2 linked regions of the Solidesulfovibrio fructosivorans JJ] genome follow. The protein of the gene in region 2 interacts with the protein of the main gene of each other region in a pairwise test. Links are inferred from orthologs where the notes say so. Each region holds a gene or a part of one and is shown on either strand. Other genes may lie near its edges.

Evidence for each region. Proteins that work in one complex are often made in the same cells at the same time.
Region 1: the proteins of DESFRDRAFT_RS18310 (region 2) and def interact in binary tests that used the Escherichia coli proteins (3 or more experiments, as listed by UniProt). The link is inferred for Solidesulfovibrio fructosivorans JJ] from one-to-one orthologs.

Annotation. Positions count from the first base shown.
Region 1 is NZ_AECZ01000003.1:2,204-5,746, reverse strand. The notes cover bases 635-3,543. They hold def (peptide deformylase), read right to left. Parts: upstream 2,402-3,543; coding sequence 1,868-2,401; downstream 635-1,867. Other genes in these bases: aspS (aspartate--tRNA ligase), read right to left, coding at 2,406-3,543; fmt (methionyl-tRNA formyltransferase), read right to left, coding at 894-1,859; DESFRDRAFT_RS02905 (DUF116 domain-containing protein), read right to left, coding at 635-874. In the rest of the region: DESFRDRAFT_RS02910 (RsmB/NOP family class I SAM-dependent RNA methyltransferase), read right to left, coding at 1-32; more of DESFRDRAFT_RS02905, read right to left, coding at 29-634. UniProt on the Escherichia coli protein: Removes the formyl group from the N-terminal Met of newly synthesized proteins. Requires at least a dipeptide for an efficient rate of reaction. N-terminal L-methionine is a prerequisite for activity but the enzyme has broad specificity at other positions.
Region 2 is NZ_AECZ01000040.1:4,083-8,313, reverse strand. What follows is about bases 573-3,535. They hold DESFRDRAFT_RS18310 (aspartate-semialdehyde dehydrogenase), read right to left. Parts: upstream 2,589-3,535; coding sequence 1,557-2,588; downstream 573-1,556. Other genes in these bases: metF (methylenetetrahydrofolate reductase [NAD(P)H]), read right to left, coding at 2,737-3,535; DESFRDRAFT_RS18315 (aminotransferase class IV), read right to left, coding at 573-1,475. Also shown: more of DESFRDRAFT_RS18315, read right to left, coding at 534-572; more of metF, read right to left, coding at 3,536-3,609; DESFRDRAFT_RS18300 ((deoxy)nucleoside triphosphate pyrophosphohydrolase), read right to left, coding at 3,767-4,183; DESFRDRAFT_RS18295 (ABC-F family ATP-binding cassette domain-containing protein), read right to left, coding at 4,180-4,231.

The DNA.
Region 1 (3,543 bases), on a different replicon or contig from region 2:
GGCGGCGGCGCGGAGTTTCCGGTAGGGCTCAATGCGACCCGCCCATGGCGGAAATGGGCGCGCCAAGGGGCGCCCGTCCGGTAAACCGGTCGAAAACGGGGCTTTTCGCCTCGCCGTTGACCAGGAAAAAGCGCAAGGCCGATTCCAGATGCGGCAGGGGCACCTGGGTATCCAGACAGGGGCCGTTGGGGCGCTCGTTGAGCACGCCGTAGACCGGGATGGGATAGGTGTCCTGGATGCCGCTACTGAGATCCCGCTCGCAGGCCACGGCCAGAATCAGGCGCGGCCGCTTCTGGACCACGATGCGCCGGGCGATGGTGCCGCCGGTGGCGATGGCGATATGCACGCCGTAGGCCTCGGACAGGGTGAGCAGCCCGTCCACCGGGCACTGGCCGCAACGCTTGCAGTTGTTGATGTCGTAGGTCAGCCGGCGCAGGCAGCGGCTGGACTGGAGGCAGTGGGGCAGGAGCACGAGGACTTCCGAGGGGTCGTAGCGTTTGTGCTCGGCGGCCACGAGCTCGTTGTTGACCTTGATGAACGAGCTGCGCACCCGGCTTTTGGAAATGTGCAACAGCCGGGCGAAAATGGTCATCAGCGGCAAAAACACCTTGGCCATGACACCGCGCAGATGGTCCGAGCCGAGAAACGACCGGCCCAGGGCGACGCTTAGGGCGAGCCCCACCGTGGCCCACAACACGACCACGATGGCGGCGGCGAAAACCACGCCCATCAACAAGGGGGCCAGGGGATGGATATTGGCCAGGCCCACGTAGGGCACGGCCCAGACAAGGGCCAAAAGCACGCACACGGCCAACCCCGTGCCGCACAGAAGCCCGATGAAAAGGCGCTTTCTCGAGGGTTCGTTTCGTTCCACCAACGCTCCGTTTTCCCCGTCAGGACGCCTCAGGCGGGCCGCATACGGCCATGGCGTCGTCCTCGCACTTGCCGAGGTAGCCGCAGGAAAAAGCCTGGGCATCCATGGGCCGTTTTCCGGCCGGGACCACTGTGGGGATGAGATAGACGGCATCGGCGCAGGCCACGCCCAGATGGCAGTCCATGACGCCCAGGATGTCGCCGGGCTTGGCCCCGGGCGGCAGCGGGCAGCCCACCTTGCCCGGATGGGCGATGATGCGCAGGGCCGGTTTGTCCGGGGCGGGACGCCAGAAGAAAAAAGCGCCGGGATGGGGCGTCATGGCCCGGATCAGGTTATGGACTTCCCGGGCCGGGCGCGACCAGTCGATAAACGCCTCGGCCTTGTCGATCTTCTTGGCGTAGGTGACCTTGTCCGGGTCCTGCTCGACCATGGGCACCCCGCCGACGCGCAGCCGTTTGAGGCAGTGCGCAAGCACCCGGCCGCCGAGGTCGGCCAGTTCGGCCCGAAGTTCCCCGGCGGTATCGCCCGCGCCGATGGCCAGGGCCCGCTGCATGATCATGGGGCCGGCGTCGAGCGCCGCCACCATGCGCATGATGGTCACGCCCGTGAGCTGATCGCCGGCGGCGATGGCCCGCTCGATGGGGGCCGCGCCGCGCCAGGCCGGCAGCAGCGAGGCATGGACGTTTATGGGCATGAGCCGGGGGATGTCGAGCACGGCCTGAGGCAGGATCATGCCGTAGGCGGCGACGACCAGGATGTCCGGCTTGTAGGCGGCCAGGATGTCCACCGCCGCCGGGTCCCTGAAGGACTCGGGCTGGTGGATGGGCAGCCCCTTTTCCAGGGCCAGCTCCTTGACCGGGCCGACATGGCACTTCTTGCCCCGGCCGCAGGGACGGTCGGGCTGGGTGTAGACGGCGGCCACGCGCACGTCGTCGCTTTCCAGCAGATGCTCCAGGACCGTGGCCGCAAACTGCGGCGTGCCCATGAAAACGGCTACGAGTCTTTCCGGTCCGTCTGCTGCTGGAGCTTCTGCTTGGCCCATCGTTTCACCCGCTTGTCGTACATGGCGCGCTTGAGCCGACTGATGTGGTCGATAAAAAGCACGCCGTCGAGATGATCGATCTCGTGTTGGAGACATACGGCCAAAAGGCCGTCGGCCTCAAGGCAAAAAGGGTTTCCGTCGAGATCGGTGGCGCAAACGGTCACCGTGGCCGCCCGCTTGACGTTGGCGCGGTAGTCCCGCACCGACAGGCAGCCCTCGTCGTCCTCCTGTTCGCCTTCCGCCTTGGTGATGACCGGGTTGACCAGGTTGATGCGCTCTTCGCGCTTGTCCGGCCCGGACAGGTCGATGACCACCAGCCGGATGGAGCGTCCGACCTGGGGCGCAGCCAGTCCGACGCCCTGGTTGGCGTACATGGTCTCGGCCATGTCGTCCGCCAGTTGGCGAATTTCGGGCGTGACCCCGGGCACCGGCTCCGACTTGGCGGCCAGGATCGGATGCGGGTATTTGAGTATTTCCAAGAGCATGGTCCTAAGCTTTGTCTTTGTCCTTGTCCCGCGACCGCAGCTTGATGCCGAGTTCACGCAGTTGCCCCGCCGACACTCCGGCCGGCGCGTCGGTCAGCAGGCACATGGCCTTCTGGGTCTTGGGGAAGGCGATGACGTCACGGATGGATTTGGCGCCGGCAAGGATCATGATAAGACGGTCGAGGCCAAAGGCAATGCCGCCGTGGGGCGGCGCGCCGAACTCCAGGGCCTTGAGCAAAAAGCCGAATTTGTCCTCGGCCTCCTGGTCCTCGATGCCGAGCGCCGCGAACATGGCCTTCTGGGTGGCCCGGTCGTGGATGCGGATGGAGCCGCCGCCGATCTCGTTGCCGTTGAGCACGAGGTCATAAGCCCGGGACAGGGCCTGGCCCGGGGCCTCGGCCAGCTTTTCCAGATGCCCGGACTGGGGCGCGGTGAAGGGATGGTGCTTGGCGGCGAAGCGTTTGGCCTCGGGATCGTATTCCAAAAGCGGAAAATCCGTCACCCAGACCGGGGCGAAGGAGCCTTCCGGAATGAGCGAAAAGCGTTCACCCAGCTGGATGCGCAGATAGCCCAGGGCCGTGTTGACCATTTCCGCCGCGCCGGCCTGGAAGAACACGATATCGCCGACTTCGAGGCCGAAGGCCTCGGCCAGCCCGGCGCGCTCCTCGTCGGAGAGGAACTTGGCGAACGGCGACTGCCATTCCCCTTCCTTGATCTTGATCCAGGCCAGGCCCTTGGCCCCGTAAATCTTCACGAACTCGGTCAGGTCGTCGATCTCCTTGCGGGAGAGCGCCGCGCCGCCGGCCACGCGGATGCCCTTGACCAGCTCGGCCTTGGCGAACACCTGGAACTGGCTGCCGCGCACCACCTCGGTCACGTCCACGAGCTTGAGGCCGAAGCGCACGTCGGGCTTGTCCAGGCCGTAGTCGCGGATGGCGTCGGCGTAGGTCATGCGGGGAAAAACGTCGGGCAGGGCGATGTCCATGGCTTCCTTGAACATGGTGCGCACCATGTTCTCGGCCATGCCCATGATCTGCTCCTCGTCGACGAAGCTCATCTCGATGTCCACCTGGGTGAACTCGGGCTGGCGGTCGGCGCGCAAGTCCTCGTCGCGGAAGCATTTGACCACCTGGTAATAGCGG
Region 2 (4,231 bases):
CGGGGAGCCGGGAAGGCGCTGATGAAGCGGGGACTCCGCCCCCACGCCCCCGCCAGGGCGCTGCCCTGGACACGCCGGGAGGCCACGGGCCCCCCGGGGCCCCCCTTCTCGCCTCTGGCTTGGCGAGGGTGGCGTTGGCTGGCGGGAAGGTGGAGTGTGGAGAAGATGGAGTCGGAATTTGTCGGGACGCTGCCGCCGCTACGCGGCAGGCTCGTCCCAAGCAAATTCCGACTCCACCACGCTCGCCCCAAAGGGGCGACATTCAGAAAAACTCTCTTTTTCTTAAAATGCGGCGCTTCGCCGCTGGCGCGGTTGTTGCCGCAATCGCGTCCGGCGTCGAGGCGCAACGCGCGTCGTGTCGCCGGGCCGATTGCGGCAACTAACATACGGCGTCCCGCCGCCCCTCAACACCAAACCAACCCCACCCATCCGCACTCCCACCCCACCAGCCCAACCCGGTAAAAGGGGGTCCGGGGGACATCAAGTCCCCCGGCGGGGTCAGGGGCAGAGCCCCTGGGCAAGAGCCCGCTCGCCTAAAACGGCGTGCCGTTGGCGGCGATGTCGGCAACGATGTCCGCCCTAATGCGCTTGGAGACGGGGCCGGGCCGGCCGTCGGCGATGGGGGCGCCGTTGTAGCGGATGATGCTCAGGCAATCGTTGGTGGTGCCGAGGATGAACATTTCCTTGGCGGTGGCGATATCTTCTTCACGGATGCCGGCGAAGACGACTTCGATTTCGTTTTTTACGAGTTCCACGGCGCGCATGAGGGTGGTGCCGGTCAGGGCGTTGTTGAGTTCCGGCACGACGAGGCGTCCGGCGGCGTCGACGATGCAGATGTTTTCGGTGGCGCCTTCGGCCAGGAATCCCTTGTCGTCGTAGCAGACGGGGTAATCCTCGCCGCGCTGGGTGGCCTCGCGCTTCATGAGCACGTTGGGCAGGTAGTCGATGGATTTGATGCGGGCCAAGTAATTCTGTTTAGCCGGGATGGAGGTACGGAAGGCGGTGACGCCCTTGGCGAAGGAGGCATCAGACCGGGGGTGGTATTTGTAGGCCACGATGGTCAGGCTCGGGGTCGGGCAGTCGGCGGGATCGATGCCGAAACTGCCGGGGCCGCGTCCGACGATGACACGCACCATGCCGATATCCGAGCCGCCGGCCCGGCACACGTCGAGGGTAAGTTTCGCGACTTCGTCCCAGGGGCAAGGCGGTTCGAGGAAAATGGCCTTTGCCGAGCGTTCCATGCGGGCGAAGTGGGGCTCGACCTGGTAAAGCTTGCGATCGATGTATTTGAGCGTTTCGAAGACGCCGTCGCCCCGGTGGACGAGGTGGTCGTCCAGGGGGATGAGCATCAGGCGCGGGTCAGTGCCGATGACGCCCAGGCGGTGGTCGTAGTAGGCCAGGACATTTTCGCCACCGGGACGCGGCGCGGCGAGCAGGCGGGAGACGTAGGCATCGACGTCGACGATATCGGGCATGGGAAACTCCTTCATAAAAAAGACGGGGGAAACACCGTAAGATGTTTCCCCCGCTCCCTTGCCTCTTTTGGGCAGGGAAATCTAGGCGGGCACGCGCACCTTGTCGCGGGCGATGATGAGCTCGGCGATCTGCACGGCGTTGAGCGCCGCGCCCTTGCGGATATTGTCGGCCACGATCCAGAGGTGCAGGCCGTTGTCGACGGTGTTGTCCTCGCGGATACGGCCCACGAACACGTCGTCCTCGCCGGCGGCGTGGATCGGCATGGGATAGATCTTCTCGGACGGGTTATCGTAGACGGTGATGCCCGGGGCCTGGGACAGGATGGCACGGGCGTCCTTGGCGGTCAGCTTCTTTTCCGTCTCGATGTTGACGGCTTCGCTGTGGCCGTAAAAGACCGGCACGCGCACGGTGGTAGCCGTCACCCTGATCGAGTCGTCGCCCATGATCTTGTTGGTTTCCTTTATCATCTTGATCTCTTCGAAGGTGTAATCACCGTCGGAGAAGACGTCGATCTGGGGCAGACAGTTAAACGCGATCTGGTACGGGTACACCTTGGCTTCGGGGTCCTTCATATTGAAGAGCTGCCGCACCTGGGTTTCCAGCTCGGTGATGGCCTTCTGGCCGGTGCCGGAAACGGCCTGGTAGGTGGACACGATCACGCGTTTGATCTTGGCCGCGTTATGCAGGGGTTTGAGCGCCACCACCATCTGGATGGTCGAGCAGTTGGGGTTGGCGATGATGCCCTTGTGCCAGTCGACGTCGTCGGGATTGACCTCGGGCACGACCAGCGGCACTTCCGGGTCCATGCGCCAGGCGCTGGAGTTGTCGATGACAACGCAGCCGGATTTGACGGCAAAGGGCGCGAATTTTTTCGAAGTGGAACCGCCGGCCGAAAACAGGGCGATGTCCACGCCCTCGAAGGATTTCTCGGTCATCTCCTCGACGGTCAGCTCGCCGCCGGCATACGGCACGGTGGTGCCGGCCGAACGCGAGGACGCCAGGGCCTTGACGGTCTTGGCCGGAAACTCGCGCTGTTCGAGGGTCTTGAGCATCTCACGTCCCACGGCTCCCGTGGCCCCGGCCACGGCCACAACCCATTCGCCCCTGCCCATACGGTCCTCCAATGTCGGTTGTAAAAAGCCTCTGGCGGCCAGGGAGGCACTGCCCATCCCGGGCCGTCCGCGAGGGAAAATCACGGAAATCCCTATCTAGGCGATTCCTTCACGAAACGCCAGATTTTTATCGAATAAAATTATCGTATTACAAATCAAGACCGGCCACGATGGACAGCACGGCCTCGGCTTTGTTGAGGGTGTAGAGATGCACCCCCGGCGCGCCCCGGGCAATGAGGTCTTGCGCCTGCTTGCGCGCATAGGCGATGCCCGCCTCGGCCACGGCCGCATTGCCTCCGGCCGCGTCGGCCCGTTCGAGCTCGGCCAGATAGGCCGGCGGCAGATGCGCGCCGCACATCCCGACCAGCCGCTTGACGCTGGCGAGGCTCATCACCGGCAGCACGCCCGGGACGATCGGCGCGTCGATGCCCACGGCCCGACACTTATCCACGAAGCCGAAGTAGGCGTCGTTGTCGAAAAAAAGCTGGGTGACCACGAAGTCGCCGCCCAGACAGATCTTTTGGCGCAAAAATTCCAGATCGGCCTCGGGCGAGATGGCCGCGGGATGGCACTCTGGATACCCGGCCACACCGATGCCGAGCCCGGGACGCTCCTGGCTGATAAACGACACCAGATCGGACGCGTGCTGGAAATCGTCGGAATCGGGAACGAAATCCTCCTGTCCCTTGGGCGGATCGCCGCGCAGGGCCAGCACGTTGTCGACGCCGGCCGCGGCCAGGGCATCCAGGAATCCACGGATTTTCTCCCGGCTGGCCCCGACGCAGGTCAGATGGGCCATGGGCTCGAGGCCGTAGGCGGTTTTGAGCCGGGAGACGATCTCCAGCGTATGGGCATGGGTGCTGCCGCCCGCGCCGTAAGTCACGGACACGAACAGCGGGTGGACGGGAATGAGCCGCTCCACCACCTCGAAAAAGCCGGCCCAGGCCTCACGCTGCTTGGGCGGGAAAAATTCCAGGGACACGAACGGCCGCTTCGCCTGGATAAGCTCCTTGATGCGCACGCAGTCTCCTTCGGCTGTGGGGGGAGAAGAAGGAGAGAGTGAAGACCGGGAGGGAAACCCCCTTTTTGAAAAAAGGGGGTTTCCCCCCCGGCCCCCCCTTTCCCTCAAAAACTTTTAAAGGGGTAATTATGGGAGACAATTCCCTTATGGAAATATGCTACTGCAAGACGGCGTCGCCGAGGACCGCCAGCTGCTCCACGATCTCCCTGTCCGCTTCGAGAAAGGGCCTCGATGCGCCCTCCTGCGGCGTCAGCCATTCCATTTCCTGGCCTTCCAGGGGCTTGATCTCACCCTCGTAGGCCCGGATATGAAAAAAATGCAGATGCACCGCAAGGTGCACGTAAGCGTGCTCTTTTTCCTTGAAAAAGGCAATTGAGGTCGGCGTGATGTCCAGTTCCTCCCCCAGTTCCCGCATCAGGGCGGCCTGGACGGACTCGTCGGGCTCGACCTTGCCGCCGGGAAACTCGTACTGCCCGGCCATGGGTTTGCCTTCGGGGCGCTTGACCCCGAGATAGCGTCCGTCCTTCCAGATGATGGCAGCCACGACCGTCACGTTTTTCGGCGCACAGTTCATACGGACTCCAGCAAGGCGGCCCGTCGGGCCTCCAGGTCGGCGATTTCC